2 linked regions of the Simiduia agarivorans SA1 = DSM 21679 genome follow. The protein of the gene in region 1 binds, or shares a complex with, the protein of each later gene. Links are inferred from orthologs where the notes say so. Each region holds a gene or a part of one and is shown in the gene's direction. Other genes may lie near its edges. The genes, in order: dinB and dnaN.

Evidence for each region.
Region 2: the proteins of dinB (region 1) and dnaN are in contact, whole or in part, in a solved structure (PDB 1OK7), measured with the Escherichia coli proteins. The link is inferred for Simiduia agarivorans SA1 = DSM 21679 from one-to-one orthologs.

What each region holds. Positions count from the first base shown.
Region 1 is NC_018868.3:1,847,907-1,856,551, reverse strand. The notes cover bases 5,746-8,611. They hold dinB (DNA polymerase IV), read left to right. Parts: upstream 5,746-6,576; coding sequence 6,577-7,647; downstream 7,648-8,611. Other genes in these bases: M5M_RS08160 (hypothetical protein), read left to right, coding at 7,873-8,611; M5M_RS20140 (hypothetical protein), read right to left, coding at 5,746-6,185. In the rest of the region: M5M_RS08200 (efflux RND transporter permease subunit), read left to right, coding at 1-540; M5M_RS08195 (flagellar brake protein), read left to right, coding at 537-1,220; M5M_RS19465 (hypothetical protein), read left to right, coding at 1,265-1,891; M5M_RS08185 (CaiB/BaiF CoA transferase family protein), read right to left, coding at 1,899-3,083; M5M_RS08180 (acyl-CoA dehydrogenase), read right to left, coding at 3,099-4,289; M5M_RS08175 (LysR family transcriptional regulator), read left to right, coding at 4,438-5,316; more of M5M_RS20140, read right to left, coding at 5,571-5,745; more of M5M_RS08160, read left to right, coding at 8,612-8,645. UniProt on the Escherichia coli protein: Poorly processive, error-prone DNA polymerase involved in translesion repair and untargeted mutagenesis. Copies undamaged DNA at stalled replication forks, which arise in vivo from mismatched or misaligned primer ends.
Region 2 is NC_018868.3:2,739,454-2,748,041, reverse strand. The notes cover bases 1-2,809. They hold dnaN (DNA polymerase III subunit beta), read left to right. Parts: upstream 1-757; coding sequence 758-1,861; downstream 1,862-2,809. Other genes in these bases: recF (DNA replication/repair protein RecF), read left to right, coding at 1,900-2,809; dnaA (chromosomal replication initiator protein DnaA), read left to right, coding at 1-669. Also shown: more of recF, read left to right, coding at 2,810-3,003; gyrB (DNA topoisomerase (ATP-hydrolyzing) subunit B), read left to right, coding at 3,019-5,433; M5M_RS12190 (lysophospholipid acyltransferase family protein), read right to left, coding at 5,492-6,205; gmhB (D-glycero-beta-D-manno-heptose 1,7-bisphosphate 7-phosphatase), read right to left, coding at 6,211-6,780; glyS (glycine--tRNA ligase subunit beta), read right to left, coding at 6,784-8,588. UniProt on the Escherichia coli protein: Confers DNA tethering and processivity to DNA polymerases and other proteins. Acts as a clamp, forming a ring around DNA (a reaction catalyzed by the clamp-loading complex) which diffuses in an ATP-independent manner freely and bidirectionally along dsDNA.

The sequences.
Region 1 (8,645 bases):
GTGACCCAGTTCAACAGTTTTTATCAGGCCGCCCTGATTCTTTCAGCGGTAATCATGTCGACCGCCGGGGTCTTGCTTGGTTTGCTGCTAACCCAATCCACCTTCAGTGTTATTCTCACCGGGGTCGGGATAGTCGCGCTTGCCGGGATCGTGGTGAACAACAATATTGTTTTGATTGATACCTTTAATCACCTGCGGGAAAAACAGCCGGATCTGGCGCCCATTGACGCCATTGTCATGGCCTGTGCGCAGCGCCTACGGCCGGTATTTCTGACCACCGCCACGACCATTCTCGGGTTGTTGCCTATTGCAACCAATATGTCGGTGGACCTGATCGGGCGCGATGTGGTTGTAGGTGGTGTTGTGGCCAGCTTCTGGGTGCCGTTGGCGAGCGCGATTGTCTATGGTCTAATCTTCTCAACAATTCTGACGCTATTGGTGACCCCAGCCATGCTGCTGTTGCCTGCTCGTTTGAAAGTGCTGGCGTTGAAATTGTTGGATAAAATCGACCCCAATCGCAAAGTGACCGTCAGTGAATGAGTGAGTCTGGAAGTAAGACATTTGAGCAGTATCAGCTGCCTTTCGGGTATCCGCTGGCGCTGGAAGGCGCCAGTGCGGGCGGCTCGCCGTTTAAATTTGCGTCAAAGTTGGTGGGCTGTGTGCCCGGTGAATACCTGTTGGTGACCTTACCGAAAGCGGCCAAGGCCTCCAGTATTCGCTCTGGGCAGAAGCTGTTGGTGAAAATCATGGCGGGCAATGGCATTCTGGCGTTTGCCAGCCAGGTTGAACAGATTATCACTCATCCGAAGGCGCTGATTTTCCTCAGCTATCCTGCCCGCCTGAGTTTTAAGGAAATCCGCGGGGCTACCCGCATCGAGCTGCAATTGCCGGTGTCGGCCAGTGTAACCCAGGGGCTGCAAACGGCTACGGCGGATGGGCTCTACTCCGATATCAGCGTACTTGGCGCGAGAGTTGCGCTCACTGCGCCCATCGCCGAAGTGGGCGATGTGATCACGCTGAATAGTCAGATTGAACTGGTGAAGTTTTCCGGCACTTTGTCACTCGAGGCGGTGGTGCGCGCGAGGGTAGAGCGCAGCACACAGGAAATGGCATCCGGTCATCCTGCCGTGTATGGCGTGGAGTTTCTCGAAATGGAGGAGAAGCAACGGTTGATGCTCTATGCTTTTGTATATTCCATTATGGCCGGCTCCGGTACCTGAACCCTGCCTGTCCGGCCCGGTTATTCATCAGGGGCTGGAGCGGTATGCGTAAAACTCTTCTTGCATGTTCAATTAGCTTTTTGCTGAGTGCACCGCTCACGCTTGCGTCTGAGCTGGATATCAATCGACTCTGGCTGCCTAAAAGCTATGCCTTGCATTGGACGTCATTACGAGCGGTTGCCGAGTCTGCAGTGGCTACCGATCGATGTGTTACGCTGGTTCGCGGTGAAATCGCACGGACCAAAAGCACGCCCGAGCACCCTGTGTTCGGCATTACCTGTCGCGATGAAAACAGCCGTACATTTCTGTTGTTATACGATGGACTGACCCTGGCGTCGTTGGATGTGAGTAGTGGGGAAGCCAAGGTCGACTACGACCCCAGCATTCTGGAGCGGCCGTTTTATGAGCATTGCCTGAGCCGCTGGCAGGAAGAACTGGTTAATATGAAAGATCTGTCCTGGCTGGACAGCATTGAGAACTGGCGCGCCAGCCGGATAGATGAGTTTGAACGCGATGGCAGCCCCGGCGCGCATTTCTACTTTGAGCGACATTTCGACGCCACTGATATTGCCGGTGCACCGCTGGAATACACCGCTTATTGTGACGGCGAAAACATTGCCTCTGCCACCACCCGGATCGCTCCAAGGGCGGCCAATCAGCCGGGCCGGTAAGACGGGTTTAATCGCCGTTCAGCCAATCCGTTATAACCTCGCTCTGGTGCTCTGCCAGTTTGGGCGGTGCCTGACGCAGGTTCAGATCGCTTCTGCCGAAATGAATCGGGTTGCCGGGTAAAGTCACTGTGCCCGTGACAGGGTGCTCCAGCTCAACGCGCATGCCGCGGTGCAGTATTTGCGGGTCACTGAACACCTGATCGACTGAATTGATTGGCCCGCACGGGACACCCAGGGGTTCCAGCAGGTCTAACCAGGCTTGTGTGGTATTGGCGGCCAACAGTGCGGCGACTTCGGCACAAATGTGTTCCCGGTGGGCGATGCGGGCCGGATTGGTCGCGTAACGAGGGTCGTCTGCCAGTTCGGGTTTGCCGGCTGCCTGGCAGAATTTTTTGAACTGTCCATCGTTGCCGACTGCCAGGATCATGTGGCCGTCGGCGGTGGCAAACGCCTGGTAGGGAACGATATTCGGGTGTGCGTTGCCCATGCGTTTTGGCGTGATGCCGCCCACCAGGTAGTTGGTGGCCTGATTCGCCAGCACTGCCGCCTGCACGTCGAATAACGCCAGATCAATGTATTGCCCCTGACCGCTGCGTTCGCGCTCCAGCAGTGCACTTTGGATTGCAATAGTGGCATACAGGCCGGTAAACAAATCGGTGACCGCAACGCCCACTTTTTGAGGCCCTGCGCCCGGCATTCCGTCGGGCTCGCCGGTAATGCTCATGAGTCCGCCCATACCCTGGATCATGAAGTCATAGCCCGCGCGCTGGCTGTAAGGGCCGGTTTGGCCAAAGCCCGTGATTGAGCAATACACCAGCCGGGGGTTGGCTGACTTGAGCGCGTCGTAATCCAGGCCGTATTTTTTGAGCCCGCCGACTTTGTAATTCTCCAGAATCACATCGGCCTTTTGCGCCAGCTGATGGATGATTTTCTGATCGTCCGGTTGGGTGATATCCAGTGCGATCGAGCGCTTGCCCCGGTTAGCGGCCATAAAGTAAGCCGCGTCTTCGGTATCCTCGCCATTGCGGTCTTTCAGGTAGGGTGGGCCCCAATGGCGGGTGTCATCACCCGCACCGGGACGTTCGACTTTCACCACATCGGCCCCCAGATCTGCCAGCAACTGACCGGCCCAGGGGCCAGCCAGAATGCGGGACATATCCAGTACCTTTAAACCATGTAAAGGCGTGTTCATCATCGATTGCTTCGATTAATAAAAGGCCTGGATGCCGGTTTGAGACCGGCCCAGAATCAGCGCATGAACGTCCTGGGTGCCTTCGTAGGTGTTGACGACTTCCAGGTTGACCATGTGGCGCATGACGCAGTATTCATCGGAAATACCGTTGCCGCCGTGCATGTCGCGGGCTTCGCGGGCGATCTCCAACGCTTTTACACAAGAGTTGCGCTTCAGCAAGGAGATCAGCTCGGGCGCCAGTTGGCCTTGGTCTTTCAATTGTGCGGCGCGCAGGCAGCCCTGCAGCGCCAGGCTGATATCGGTTTGCATGATCGCCAGTTTTTTCTGGATCAGCTGATTGGCAGCCAGCGGGCGGCCAAACTGTTTGCGTTCCAGTGTGTAGTCGCGCGCAGAGTGCCAGCAGGCTTCGGCTGCGCCCAGTGCACCCCATGAAATGCCCAGGCGAGCGCTGTTCAGACAACCGAACGGGCCTTTCAGGCCGGTCACGCCGGGCAACAGGTTTTCTTCTGGCACAAACACATCGTCCATTACGATTTCACCGGTGACCGATGTACGCAACGCCAGTTTGCCTTCGATTTTGGGCGCGGACAGACCTTTCATGCCTTTATCGAGAATAAAACCGCGGATGACCTGCTCGTCATCTTTTGCCCACACCACGAATACATCGGCGATGGGCGAGTTGGTGATCCACATTTTTGCACCGCTCAGACGATAACCTCCGTCGGTTTTGCGTGCCCGTGTCACCATGCCGGCGGGATCCGAGCCGTGGTCGGGCTCTGTCAGGCCGAAACACCCGATCCATTCGCCGCTTGCCAGTTTTGGCAGGTACTTTTCTTTCTGTGCTTCCGAGCCGTAGGCGTAGATCGGGTACATTACCAAGGATGACTGTACGCTCATCATGGAGCGGAAGCCGGAGTCTACGCGCTCGACTTCGCGTGCAATCAAACCATAACTCACGTAGCTCACCCCCGGGCAGCCGTAGCCCTGCAGAGGCGAGCCGAGCAAGCCCAGTTCGCCCATCTCGCGGAAAATGGCGGGGTCGGTGGTTTCATTACGGAATGAGTCGCGCACGCGGGGCAGCAGTTTATCTTGCGCGTACTGGTGGGCGGTGTCGCGCACCATGCGTTCTTCTTCAGTGAGTTGCAGATCCATCAGGAACGGATCGGCCCAGTCAAAATTTTTCGCCCAGTGGTTTTGCGCGCTCATAATGCACCTCAGGATTCAGGTCCGGCTTCGAAAGGTCTTTGGGATACGGCCAAGATGGGCCGCTACATGACTGGAGAGTGTAGCAAAGGCATTTTCATATAAAAAATATATAATATGTATGGCAGTCATACATTAAAGAGATTGGTTCATGGATATCAGGCAACTTCATGTGTTCATCGCTGTGGCCGACTCCGGCAGTTTTACCAGCGCAGCGAACCAGCTTCACATTGCGCAGTCCGCTATCAGTGTGTCAATCCGAAAGCTGGAACAGTCATTGGGTGTCCAGCTGTTTGATCGCACAGAGCGGCGATCAACGCTGACAGCGGAGGGGCAGGTGTTGTTGTCCCGTGCGCGTCAACTGATTGCACAGTTCGAGCAAACCCGCCTGGAAATGTCGGATTTGGGTGGGCTTAAACGAGGTAAGGTGCGACTGGGCACGTCGGCTATGGTGGGCTCTTACTTTTTACCGTCTTTGATTGCTGAATTCCGTGCCCGCCATCCTGCGATCGATTTCGAGGTGTCCGGAGAAGGCACTCGGGCAGCACAAGCGCGGTTGTTGGCGGGCGATATCGATATGGCGGTAGTGAATCTGCGCGAATTGCCCTCGCAGTTGGCCGGATGTCAGTTGATCGCCCAGAATCTGGTGGCTTGCATGTCGCCTTCGCACCCTCTGGCTACACGTAAACGGGTCGCATTGGAGGATTTATTAGCGCAACCATTGGTGGTGTACGGCAAAGGCTACTTTCTGCGAGATTGGTTAGAAGCCGAGGCACAAAAGCGGGGTGTTGCCCTGCGGATTGCACTCGAAACCAATTTATTGCGTCTGATGACGGAGTATGTTGCTGCGGGCCAGGGGGTAGCGTTGACGTTGGAAATGATGGCCAGTGCGGAACCTGCGTTAAAAGGCGTGCCGATCAGTGGTGCCAAACCGTTGGAATTGGGAATCGCATGGCGAAAAGACAGGTATCTTTCCCTGGCAAACCAGGCATTTGTGGACTTTCTGGTAGAGAGAAACGCGACACAATAAAAAAACCGGGCACCTGAGTGCCCGTTTCTCATAGCACTATCAGGTCTTACTTAGCCTTTGGCTTGCGACCGCGCTTGGCACCGGCTTTTTTAGCGGCTTTTGGCTTGGCGGCTTTCTTGGCAGCTTTTGGCTTGGCGGCTTTCTTGGCCTTAGGCTTGGAAGCTTTCTTGGCTTTGGCAGCGGCTTTCTTGGCTTTGGCTTTTTCCTTGGCAGCGGCTTTTTTGGCAGCTGCTTTGGCTTTGGCGGCGGCTTTCTTAGCTTTGGCTTTTTCCTTGGCAGCGGCTTTTTTTGGCGGCGGCTTTGGCTTTAGCGGCGGCTTTCTTGGCCTTGGCCTTCTCTTTGGCCTTGTCAGCTTTGGCTTTAGCCTTGGCTTTGATGGCGGCTTTCTTGGCCGCTACTTTGGCTTTGGCCGCGTCTTTCTTGGCTTTGGCCTTGGCTTTGGCTGCGGCTTTCTTCTCTGCAGCCTTCTTCTTCTTGGCGATTACAGCCTGCTGCTTGGCGTAAGCCTTGTCCAGCTGGGCGGCAACCTTGTTGTCAGCCTTAATGGCTTTCAGAGCAGCCTTGGCTTCGGTAACAGCGGCTTTTGCATCAGCAGCAGCGGCTTTGGCAGCAGCGGCTTTAGCAGCAGCTTTCTCAACAGCCTTAACAGAGGCTGCAGATTTCTTCTTCTTCTTGGCAGAAGCGAGGGCAGCAGCCGCTTTTTTGGCGTCGGCGGCAGCTTTGGTGGCTGCCTTGTTCAGGGTAGCAATTTCCTTGGAAGCATCAGATTCCTGCTTGGCGCGAGCTTTGGACAGGTCGGCCTGGACTTTTGCCAGTTGTTTTTCCAGTTCTGCAACTGGATTAGCAGCTTTGGTTTTACGTGCAGCCATGGTGTATTTTCCTTGGTTGTTTTTGTGAAAAAAATGCCAGCTGTTTAAGAAAAAAAGGTTCGGCGTGTATACGTTAAGCAATTGTGGTGAAAATTCAAGCAAATTACAAAAAAAATCTGCTGAAAAGTTGAAAAAAAACCAATTTATTTGAAAAAAATATGTTTTTTTCTTCAGTTGAGGGGTCGGTTGGCTTTGCGGGTGCTTTTTTTAAAAAAAAGCGCCCGATTTCGGATCGACAAAATGGCTCCCGAAACAGGCCAAAGAAACCCGGAAAACGAACGTTCTGGTCTTCGTTATTTGTTGGATTGAATTCCCTTTTCGGGCGCTGGCAAAGCACCGGTCAAAACTTTTTTATCTCGCGCACGGCATTTGGCCTGTATATAATTACAGTATGAGCGATAAGCCTTCAGTCCGAAAAATTATTCATATCGACGCCGATTGTTTTTATGCGGCGTTGGAGTTGCGGGATCACCCTGAATTGGTGGGTAAAGCTATTGCTGTCGGTGGTAGCGCGAGTGGCCGGGGTGTGATTTCAACCTGTAACTATGAAGCGAGGCGTTTTGGTATCCATTCTGCAATGCCGACTGCGACGGCATTGCGACTTTGCCCGCATCTGGTGCTGATGCCTCATCGATTTCAAGTCTATAAGCAGGCGTCGAAGGATATGCATGAGATCTTTTCTCATTATGCGTCGGTCATTGAGCCATTGTCATTGGATGAGGCCTATCTGGACGTATCCGACAGCGGACTGTTGTCTGGCAGTGGCACCTTGATAGCGGAGGCAATCAGAAAAGAGGTACGCGCTGCGGTGGGAATCACGGTATCTGCCGGCGTGGCACCTAACAAGTTCCTGGCAAAAGTTGCCAGTGATTGGAATAAGCCTGACGGCCTGTGTGTCATCAAGCCGGCGCAGGTGGCCGGGTTTGTCGCTGGATTGCCGGTAAGCAAGATATTTGGTGTTGGGCGAGTGACCGCGGCCAAAATGCAGTCGTTGGGACTTCATCAATGCAAGGATCTGCAGGCCCGGAGTGAAATGGAGCTGGTTTCCCACTTTGGCAGCTTTGGTTCGCGCCTGTACTCCTTGTGTCGGGGAATAGATCATCGTCCTGTCGCCGCGACGCGTACCCGCAAGAGCATGAGCGTCGAGCACACTTATGCAACAGATCTGATCGGTCGGGATGCCTGCCTTGAACGGGTGCCCGACCTGCTTATTGAGCTTGATCAACGAATGCAGAAAATCGAGTCTGGCCTGTTCATCTCTGGCTGTTTTGTCAAAGTGAAATTTTCGGACTTTTCTGTAACCACCTTGGCCAGAGCGGGTATTAAACCTGGGGCGTGCCTGTATAAGAGTCTGTTTTCAGAGGCGCTGGATCGCCACAACCTTCCGGTCCGGCTCTTGGGGATAGGGGTAAAGTTAGCACCGCGACAGGGTGACGCCGGCGCCCAATTGGCGTTGTTTTAACGGGCCCCTGAAAAAATCATATTGGCGCCTATATATAGAAGGTAGATCGCAGGCATAACGCGCCGACCCCCGATCGTGGATCTGTAGTCTGGCACCGTTCGTTAACTTAGTCCTCTGCAGCTGTCAATCTGGTGATTTTTATTCATGCCACTATAATCCCGCGCCTTTCGCCGGTGAAACCTGCCGGCACTTATTCAGAACCGATGTACTTGAGGTAGTAAGTCTGTGATTGTGTTTTCCGCCACACACAAGGCCAGTGGACGGGCCTTTGTGGGTAGTTGTCGCGTGGATTTGGATTTTCATTGGGCAATGTTGCTCACTCAGGCCGAGGAGGGGGTGCCGGGCCCGCTTTATGATTTGCTCAGGACTGAGGGGGCGGACGGTTTTGACGTGGCGGAGTACGCTGATGCGGACAATGCGCGCGAATTGTCTGCCCTGTGTCGCGAAGCACAGGAGGAATTACAGGCAGAATTGATTCGCTCAGTCACTCAGCGCAAAGAAGTCACCGCCACCATTGATAAATCCCTTCTGGAAGGCACGGATGAAGACGCGGATGACGATTTGGATGGCTGGTTGCAGGATCGGCGTCAGCAGCAAGAGCAGCAACAACTGCAACAGAAGCAGAAGCCACAGCCACTTCAGACGCCCGATCCCGTGCCGGTAAACCCGGCGACCACATCGGTGGCTCTGCGGCAAACCAAAAGCACCGAAGATGCGGCCGATATGCGCGCACTCATTGCCAGCATTGAAGCGCGACGCAAATCCCAGCTGAAATCCTCGGGCCCCGCAAAAAGCGTTCGTTCTGCGTCCAAAGCCAGCAGCCGGAAACCGGCTTCCGGCGGCAAGGCCAAGGTGGAGTCGGCGGCTGCAAGAGAGCGTCGGATCAAGGCCGCGCTCGCCGAGGAAAAAGCCGCCCGTGAAGCCGCTAAACAGCGCAAAGTCGCTGCCGAAGCGGATGATATGGCGGCCCTGATGGCCCGACTGGATGCCCGCACCAA
Region 2 (8,588 bases), 900 kb from region 1 along the record:
TCGCAGGAAGAGTTTTTCCACACCTTTAATGCGTTATTAGAGGGTGGGCAGCAAATCATTCTGACCTGTGACCGTTATCCCAGGGAGATTGAAGGGCTAGAAGAGCGATTAAAATCGCGCTTCGGTTGGGGATTAACGGTGGCTGTAGAGCCGCCGGAGCTCGAAACCCGGGTGGCCATCCTGATGAAAAAGGCGACTCAGCAAAATCTGACATTACCTCATGATGCCGCGTTTTTTATTGCCCAACGGATACGTTCCAATGTGCGAGAGCTCGAAGGCGCGTTAAAACGGGTTGTCGCCAATGCCAGTTTTACCGGCAGACCGATAGACGTGGAGTTGGTGAGGGAGTCACTCAAAGATCTGTTGGCGCTGCAGGATAAACAGGTATCGATCGATAATATCCAGCGGGTAGTGGCGGAATATTACAAAATAAAAGTCAGCGATTTGCATTCCAAGCGGCGCAGTCGGTCTGTTGCACGTCCTCGCCAGGTAGCGATGAGCCTGGCCAAAGAGCTGACCAACCACAGTCTGCCGGAAATCGGTGAAGCCTTTGGCGGTCGCGACCATACCACGGTGTTGCACGCGTGCCGTAAGATCAAAGAGCTGCAAGAGGAAAGCGCTGATATCCGCGAGGATACAAAAAATTTGCAACGGCTGCTCACCAGCTAAAAAGCCCGGAACGCCTGCAACAACCGCAGAGTAATCTGGATATAATAAGCCCAAACTGACCTATTAGATTTCCTATAAGAGAGTGGTTATGAAATTTACAGTATCGCGGGATGCGTTGTTAAAACCGTTGCAATTGGTCGCCGGTGTGGTCGAGCGGCGTCAGACGTTGCCGGTCTTGTCTAACGTATTGATCGTGTTGGATGGCGAAAAACTGTCACTCACCGGTACTGATCTCGAAGTGGAAATTGTGGGGCGGATTCAGCTGGAACACCCGGGTGATTCTGGTGAGATTACCGTGCCTGCGCGTAAGTTACTCGACATCTGTCGCTCATTGCCCGATGGCGCTGATATTGAATTCAAAGAAGACAACCAAAAGCTGATGGTTAAGAGCGGCCGTAGCCGTTTTACGCTGTCTACCTTGCCGGCCAATGATTTCCCCAATGTAGAAGATGGGCCCAGTGATCTGTCGTTCACCTGCCCGCAAAAAGATATCAAACGTTTAATTGATAGCACGTCCTTTGCGATGGCGCAGCAAGACGTTCGCTATTATCTGAACGGTATGCTTTGGGAGGTTACGTCCGGTCAATTGCGTGTGGTTGCGACGGATGGCCATCGTTTGGCCATGTGCACGCGCACCATGGAGATTCAAAGTGCGGAAAAAGTTCAGGCGATTCTCCCCAGAAAGGGCGTGATTGAGCTTGCACGTCTGTTGAGTGATGGTGACCAAACAGCAGAGGTGGTGCTAGGTGCTAATCATGTGCGAGCCGTAACCACGGATTTCACCTTTACCAGCAAGCTGGTGGACGGCAAGTTCCCCGACTATGAACGCGTCCTTCCCAAGGGTGGTTCACGGGTGATCATCGGCGTTCGGGAAGAGTTGAAGCAGGCGTTTGGGCGCACGGCCATCTTATCCAATGAAAAATACCGTGGTGTTCGATTGCAGTTAGAAGCTGGCCAGTTAACCATCGTAGCCAACAATCCAGAGCAGGAAGAGGCAGAAGAAACTGTAACCGTTGATTATACCGGTGAGTCCATGGAAATCGGATTCAATGTCAGTTACCTGTTGGATGTCACTAATGTGTTGAATACAGAAAACGTCAAAATAACGCTTGCCGATTCCAACAGCAGCGCCTTGCTAGAGGCGCCGGAAAATGGTGATTCGGCCTACGTTGTAATGCCAATGCGCCTGTAATCAACAGCGATAGGGCGACCGTTCAGGTCGCCTTTTTTATGTCTATCGATACTCTTCATATCCAGCATTTCCGCAATATCACCGCGGCTAAACTGCAGTTTCACCCTCGGATTAACCTCTTTTTTGGTGAGAACGGCGCGGGTAAAACCAGTGTTCTCGAAGCCATATCCTTGTTGGGGCGTGGTCGATCCTTTCGTTCTCATAAACTGAAGCCACTCATTCAGACCGATCAGCCGTCTGTGGTCGTTTTCGGGGTGATCAAAGCCCAGGGGAGGGCAGATAAGCTCGGTGTAGAACGTAATCGACGGTCACAGGACCAGTTCAGGCTCAATGGTGAAGCTGTCGGGTCGGCGGCAGAGTTGGCGAAAGTATTGCCCGTGCAAAGTATTTATGCAGACACCTTTGAGTTAATCACCGGCGGGCCGGGCGAGCGGCGTCAGTTCTTGGATTGGTTGGTGTTCCACGTGGAACAACAGTTCTTCCCGGCCTGGCAGCAGGTCCGCAGGGCGCTGAAACAGCGCAATAGTCTGCTGCGTTCTGGTAGAATAGAGGCTTCTGCATTGGCTGTCTGGGACTCGCTGCTGGCAAAGGAAGCCGGGCTGTTGGATCAGTGTCGGCAGCAGGCTTTCACGCGATTTAAAGATGCTTTTAACGCGCTTAAGGGCACGGTCCCGGCATTGGCTGATCTGACCCTTGAATACCACCGTGGTTGGCCTGCCGACCAGAATCTGGTTGATGTGCTGCAAGAAGGGTTAGACAGGGATCGAGCATCCGGCTACACCCTTCTTGGACCACACCGGGCGGATTTGAGAATACGCTTGAACAGGGCGCCTGCAGAAGAGTTTCTTTCTCGTGGTCAGCAAAAAATACTGGCCTGTGCACTAAAAATCAGCGCTGGCCAGGTATTTCAGCAGACGACACACAGAACCTGTGTATACCTGTTGGATGATCTGCCAGCGGAACTAGATGAAGAACATAGGCAACTGCTTGCGCAGTGGCTGTTAGCGTTGGATGCCCAGATATTTGTGACCGGCATAGACCCTGGGCAATTGACGGGCGCCTGGCAGGCCTTGGGCGTTTCCTTCGACTTGTTCCACGTGGAACAAGGTGTGATAAGCAAATTAGAACAAAATAATGGTTGATTTGGAGTGACCTGAATGTCCGAACAGAAGAACTATGATTCGTCCAGTATTAAGGTCCTGAAAGGCCTGGATGCCGTTCGTAAGCGTCCTGGCATGTATATCGGCGACACGGACGATGGCACCGGCTTGCACCATATGGTGTTCGAGGTGGTGGATAACTCCATTGATGAAGCGCTGGCAGGCTACTGCTCCGAAATCCGCGTCGTCATTCACCCTAACGAATCCATTTCTGTATCCGATAATGGCCGTGGTATCCCTACTGAAATGCACGAGGAAGGCGTTTCAGCAGCGGAAGTGATCATGACCGTGTTGCATGCTGGCGGCAAGTTCGATGACAACACCTATAAGGTGTCTGGCGGACTTCACGGTGTGGGTGTTTCGGTAGTAAATGCCTTGTCCGAAGAGCTGAAACTGACCATTCGCCGTGGTGGAAAGATCCATGAGCAGATCTACCATCATGGCGTGCCACAGGGCCCATTGACGGTGGTTGGCGACGCGGCGACTACCGGTACGCAGGTTTACTTCAAGCCATCGGCGAACACCTTCACCAACATAGAATTCCATTACGATTACCTGGCCAAACGTCTGCGTGAACTGTCTTTCCTGAATTCAGGCGTGCGTATCGTACTGAAAGACGAGCGCACCGGTAAGGAAGAGGTCTACGAGTATGCGGGCGGTCTGCATGCTTTTGTGGAATACCTGAACGTCAATAAGACGTCTATTAATAAAACCATGCATTTCAATACCCAGCGCGAAGATGGTATAGGCGTTGAGGTGGCACTCCAGTGGAACGACAGCTTCCAGGAGAATATTTATTGCTATACCAATAATATCCCTCAGCGGGATGGCGGTACTCACCTGGCAGGCTTCCGCGCTGCACTGACGCGCGGCCTGAATACCTATATCGAGAAGGAAGGTCTGGGCAAAAATGCCAAGGTTGCCACCACCGGTGACGACGCCCGCGAAGGTTTAACCGCGATCATTTCAGTCAAGGTACCGGATCCGAAGTTCTCCTCACAAACCAAAGACAAATTGGTTTCCTCTGAGGTGAAAACCGCCGTGGAGCAGGAGATGGGCCAGGCATTTACGGACTACTTGTTAGAAAACCCCGGTGATGCCAAAGCCGTGGTGACCAAGATGATCGAAGCGGCCCGTGCCCGTGAGGCGGCCCGTAAAGCCCGTGAAATGACCCGCCGTAAAGGTGCGCTGGATATTGCCGGTTTGCCCGGTAAGCTGGCAGATTGTCAGGAAAAAGACCCGGCATTATCTGAAATCTACCTGGTGGAGGGTGATTCCGCCGGTGGATCCGCCAAGCAGGGCAGGGACCGCCGCACGCAGGCTATTTTGCCTTTGAAAGGTAAAATCCTGAACGTTGAAAAGGCCCGGTTCGACAAAATGCTCTCGTCTGCAGAGGTGGGCACCCTGATCACGGCGCTTGGCTGTGGCATTGGCAAGGAAGAATTTAACCCGGAAAAGCTGCGTTACCATTCCATTATTATCATGACGGATGCGGACGTGGATGGTTCCCATATCCGGACCCTGTTATTGACCTTTTTCTTCCGTCAAATGCGTGAGCTGGTGGAACGTGGGCACATTTTCATTGCCCAACCGCCGCTGTATAAGATCAGCAAGGGCAAGCAGGAACAGTACCTGAAGGACGATGAAGCACTTACCGCCTATCTCACGCAAGCGGCCCTTGAAAATGCCTCTTTGCATGTAAATGCCGAAGCGCCTGGTATTTCAGGCGAAGCGCTGGGTGCTCTGGTGGAAGAATACCGTCGCGTCATGCGCATGATTGATCGCCTGTCGCGGGTATACCCGGCAGAAGTACTCGAATCGCTGGTATACCTGCAAGGCATTGATACGGCGACATTAACGGATGAAGGCTCGGTAGCCGCCTGGTGTGACCAGCTCAATGCCCGACTCGCGAATGTGGCTACCGGCACGCACCGTTTCCAGGTCAAAGCACTGGAAAACGGCGAACGCCATATTTATGAACCCTGTATCGAAGTGATCGCCCATGGTGTGCCAACTGACTACACCCTTGGTCAGGATTTTCTGGGTGGGCGCGAGTACGCTGCTATGGTTGCTCTGGGTGACAAGCTCAATGGATTGCTGGAGCCTACCGGTTTCATCAAGCGTGGCGAACGTACCTTTGCCACCCAAAGCTTCAAGGCAGCCCTGGAATGGCTGATGGGCGAATCCCGTCGTGGATACAACATTCAGCGCTACAAAGGCCTGGGTGAAATGAACCCTGGTCAATTGTGGGAAACCACCATGGATCCGGAAAGCCGTCGCATGCTGCGGGTTACCATCGAAGATGCGGTGGCTGCTGACCAGATCTTTACCTGTTTGATGGGGGATCAGGTAGAACCCCGGCGTGATTTCATTGAGACCAACGCCCTGAGCGTGGAAAATCTGGATGTGTAAAAACATCCGGTAATAAAAAAGGCGGTCTAAAGACCGCCTTTTTTATTACCTACAATGCTTAACCGGCAATGCGATGCAGTTCTTGTTCGATCCACTGACGGGCTTGTTCTGTGACCTGTTTGCTGTTGTTTCCCTCGGTCTGAAGGCTTGGACCAATACTCAATACCACATGCCCTGGGCGCTTTTTCCACTGACGGGTGGGCCAAACGGTGCCGGCGTTGTGTGCAACCGGTACGATGGGCACGCCGGCCGCGCAGGCAATATCGGCGCCGGAGCGGGCAAAGCTGCCCAACTCACCGGGTGCTTTGCGTGTGCCCTCAGGGAAGATCAACACATGATTACCGCTGGCGAGGCGGGCCTGCCCTTGCTCCTTCACCGCTTTTAAGGCTTCTCTGGGGTTGCTGCGATCAATCGCGATGGGTTCCATGGCCCTCAATCCCCAACCGAATACCGGGATGTTTAACAACTCCCGTTTCAGTACCGTTGAAGCCGGGCTGAACAAGTACTGCAATGCCAGGGTTTCCCAGGCTGACTGGTGGTTGGACAACACCACGCTCGGACCGCTGGGAAGGTTTTCCCGACCGCGGATTTCATAGGTCGCTCCGCAGGTGATTTTCAACCACCACACAACGAGTCGATTCCACAAGGTCACAAAGCCGGACCGCCAGCGGTAGCTGGTAACCGGCCATAGCAACAAGCCGGTAAAACTGAATACCGGCAGAGACAGCCAGTAGACCGTGTAAAACAACAAATTCCTTAGTGTGAGTAACAAGGTGCTTATCCGTAAACTGTTTGTATGTGGTGCGCTGCAGCGGCGAGATCTTCGCAGACAACCAGCTTGTTCGCCCAATCAGGTGCCTGCTGTTCGATACTGGCCTGGGTTTTACGGCCTTTGCCCGTGAGCACCAGAATGGGGTCACAGCCTTTACTGATGCCTGCTTCAAGATCCCGCAAGCTATCGCCAACCAGCGGTACACCCGAAGCACTGGTATCAAACTCCGCTTCGATGGCGTCGATCAGCCCGGGCTTGGGTTTGCGGCAGTTGCAGCCGTCGTCCGGCCCGTGGGGACAATAAAACACCGCTGATAATGCCCCACCCTGGCTTTCCACCAATTGGGCCATTTTGGCGTGCATGGCTTCGAGATCATCGAGATCGAACAAACCACGCGCCAATCCCGATTGGTTGGTGGCAACCACCAGCGTAAAGCCGGCCTTGGACAAGCTCGCCATGGCATCAATGGCGCCGGGCAGGGGAACCCACTCTGATTCGGATTTGATGAATGCATCCGAGTCTTCGTTGATCACGCCGTCCCGGTCGAGTATCACCAGTTTGAGGTTGTCGTCCATGCATCAGGCCTTGGCTGGAACCAGCTGGGAAATGTCGGCAACTTCCAGAAAAAGAGCGCGAAGTTGCTGTAATAACGCCAGGCGATTGTTCCGCAGGGCGTCGTCGTCAGCCATCACCATCACCTGGTCAAAGAAGGCGTCTACAGGAGCCTGGAGGTCTGCCAGGTTGGTGAGTGCCAACTTATACTCACTCTGATCAAACAGGGGCTGGGTGCTGGCGCGTTTTGCAGCTATTGCCTCAGCCAGGGCTTTCTCCGCCGGCTCTGCCAATAAGTCAGTATCGATAGCGTCGGCCGGCAGTGAATCAAGCTTGGCCAGGATGTTACCGACCCGCTTGTTGGCGGCAGCCAGCGCCTGGGCTTCCGGCAATTGACTGAAGGCATGCACGGCCTGGACGCGATTGTCGATATCCAGCGGTTGGGTCAATGATTTTGCTGCGACAGACAGGAACACTTCGGTGGCGATACTGGCTTCTTCATACCAGGCGCGGAAGCGTTCAAGCATGTAACCCACCACCTGGTCCACCAGGCCGTTGGCCTCCGGCAATGGCTGATGCTGTTCAATCGCGGCCTGCACCAGTGCCTTCAGGTCCAATGGCAGCTGCTTCTCTACCAGCAGGCGCAACACGCCGAGACTGGCGCGACGCAAGGCAAACGGATCCTTGGAACCCGTGGGTAACTGGCCAATGCCGAAAATGCCCACCAGTGTGTCGAGCCGGTCGGCCAATGCCAATACGGTGCCGGTGGTGGTTTCTGGCAGCGCGTCGCCGGCAAAACGTGGCAGGTATTGCTCATTCAATGCTTTGGCCACTTCTTCGGACTCACCATCGTTGAGCGCGTAGTAGTAACCGGCAATACCTTGCATGGTATCGAACTCGCCCACCATATTCGTGACCAGGTCGCTTTTACAAAGCTCTGCCGCCCGCCGGGCGGCAGCGGCGTCGGCGCCCAGTCGCTCAGCGATGACGTGTGCTAAACCGGCGATGCGCTCGGTTTTGTCGTACAACGTGCCGAGTTGCGCCTGAAACACGATCGTCTTCAATCGCTCTCGCTGGGTATCCAGGCGGGTTTTTTTATCGGTTTCAAAAAAGAAAGCAGCGTCAGACAGGCGGGGTCGGATGACGCGTTCGTTGCCGTCGATGACCTGCGCGGGATCTTTACTCTCGAGGTTGGCCACAGTGATAAAGTACGGCATGAGCTTGCCGTCTTTATCCAGCACGTGGAAGTATTTCTGGTGCTCGCCCATGGACGAAATCAGGGCTTCGGCAGGTACCGCCAGAAAACGCTCTTCGAACTTGCCGGCAAGCGCCACCGGCCACTCCACCAATGCGGTCACTTCATCCAACAATGCCGGGTCCATCTGCGCAACGCCACCCAACCGTTTGGCCTGGTCATTGACTTGTTGCACGATGGTTTTTTGCCGGGCATCGAAATCCGCCATCACGTAACCCGGCGACTGCAATTGCGCGGCGTAATCGGTGGCCTTTTCCAACACCAGGGTGCGGTTGCAATGGAACCGGTGGCCACGGGTTTCACGTCCGGCGGTCAGACCCATCACGGAGCCTTCAATCACCTCGTCGCCCATTAACATCACCAACCAATGCACCGGCCGGACAAACTCCTCCCGCTTGGCGCCCCAGCGCATGCGTTTGGGAATCGGCAGTGCGTTCAAGGCGTCGTTAACCATCGCGGGAATCAATTGAGCGATAGCATCGCCGCCTTTGTTGATCTGTGCGAACAGTTTGTCTGCTTTGCCGTCATTTTTGGTGATCAGTTGATCAGCCTTGAGGCCATTTTTATCGGCAAAGG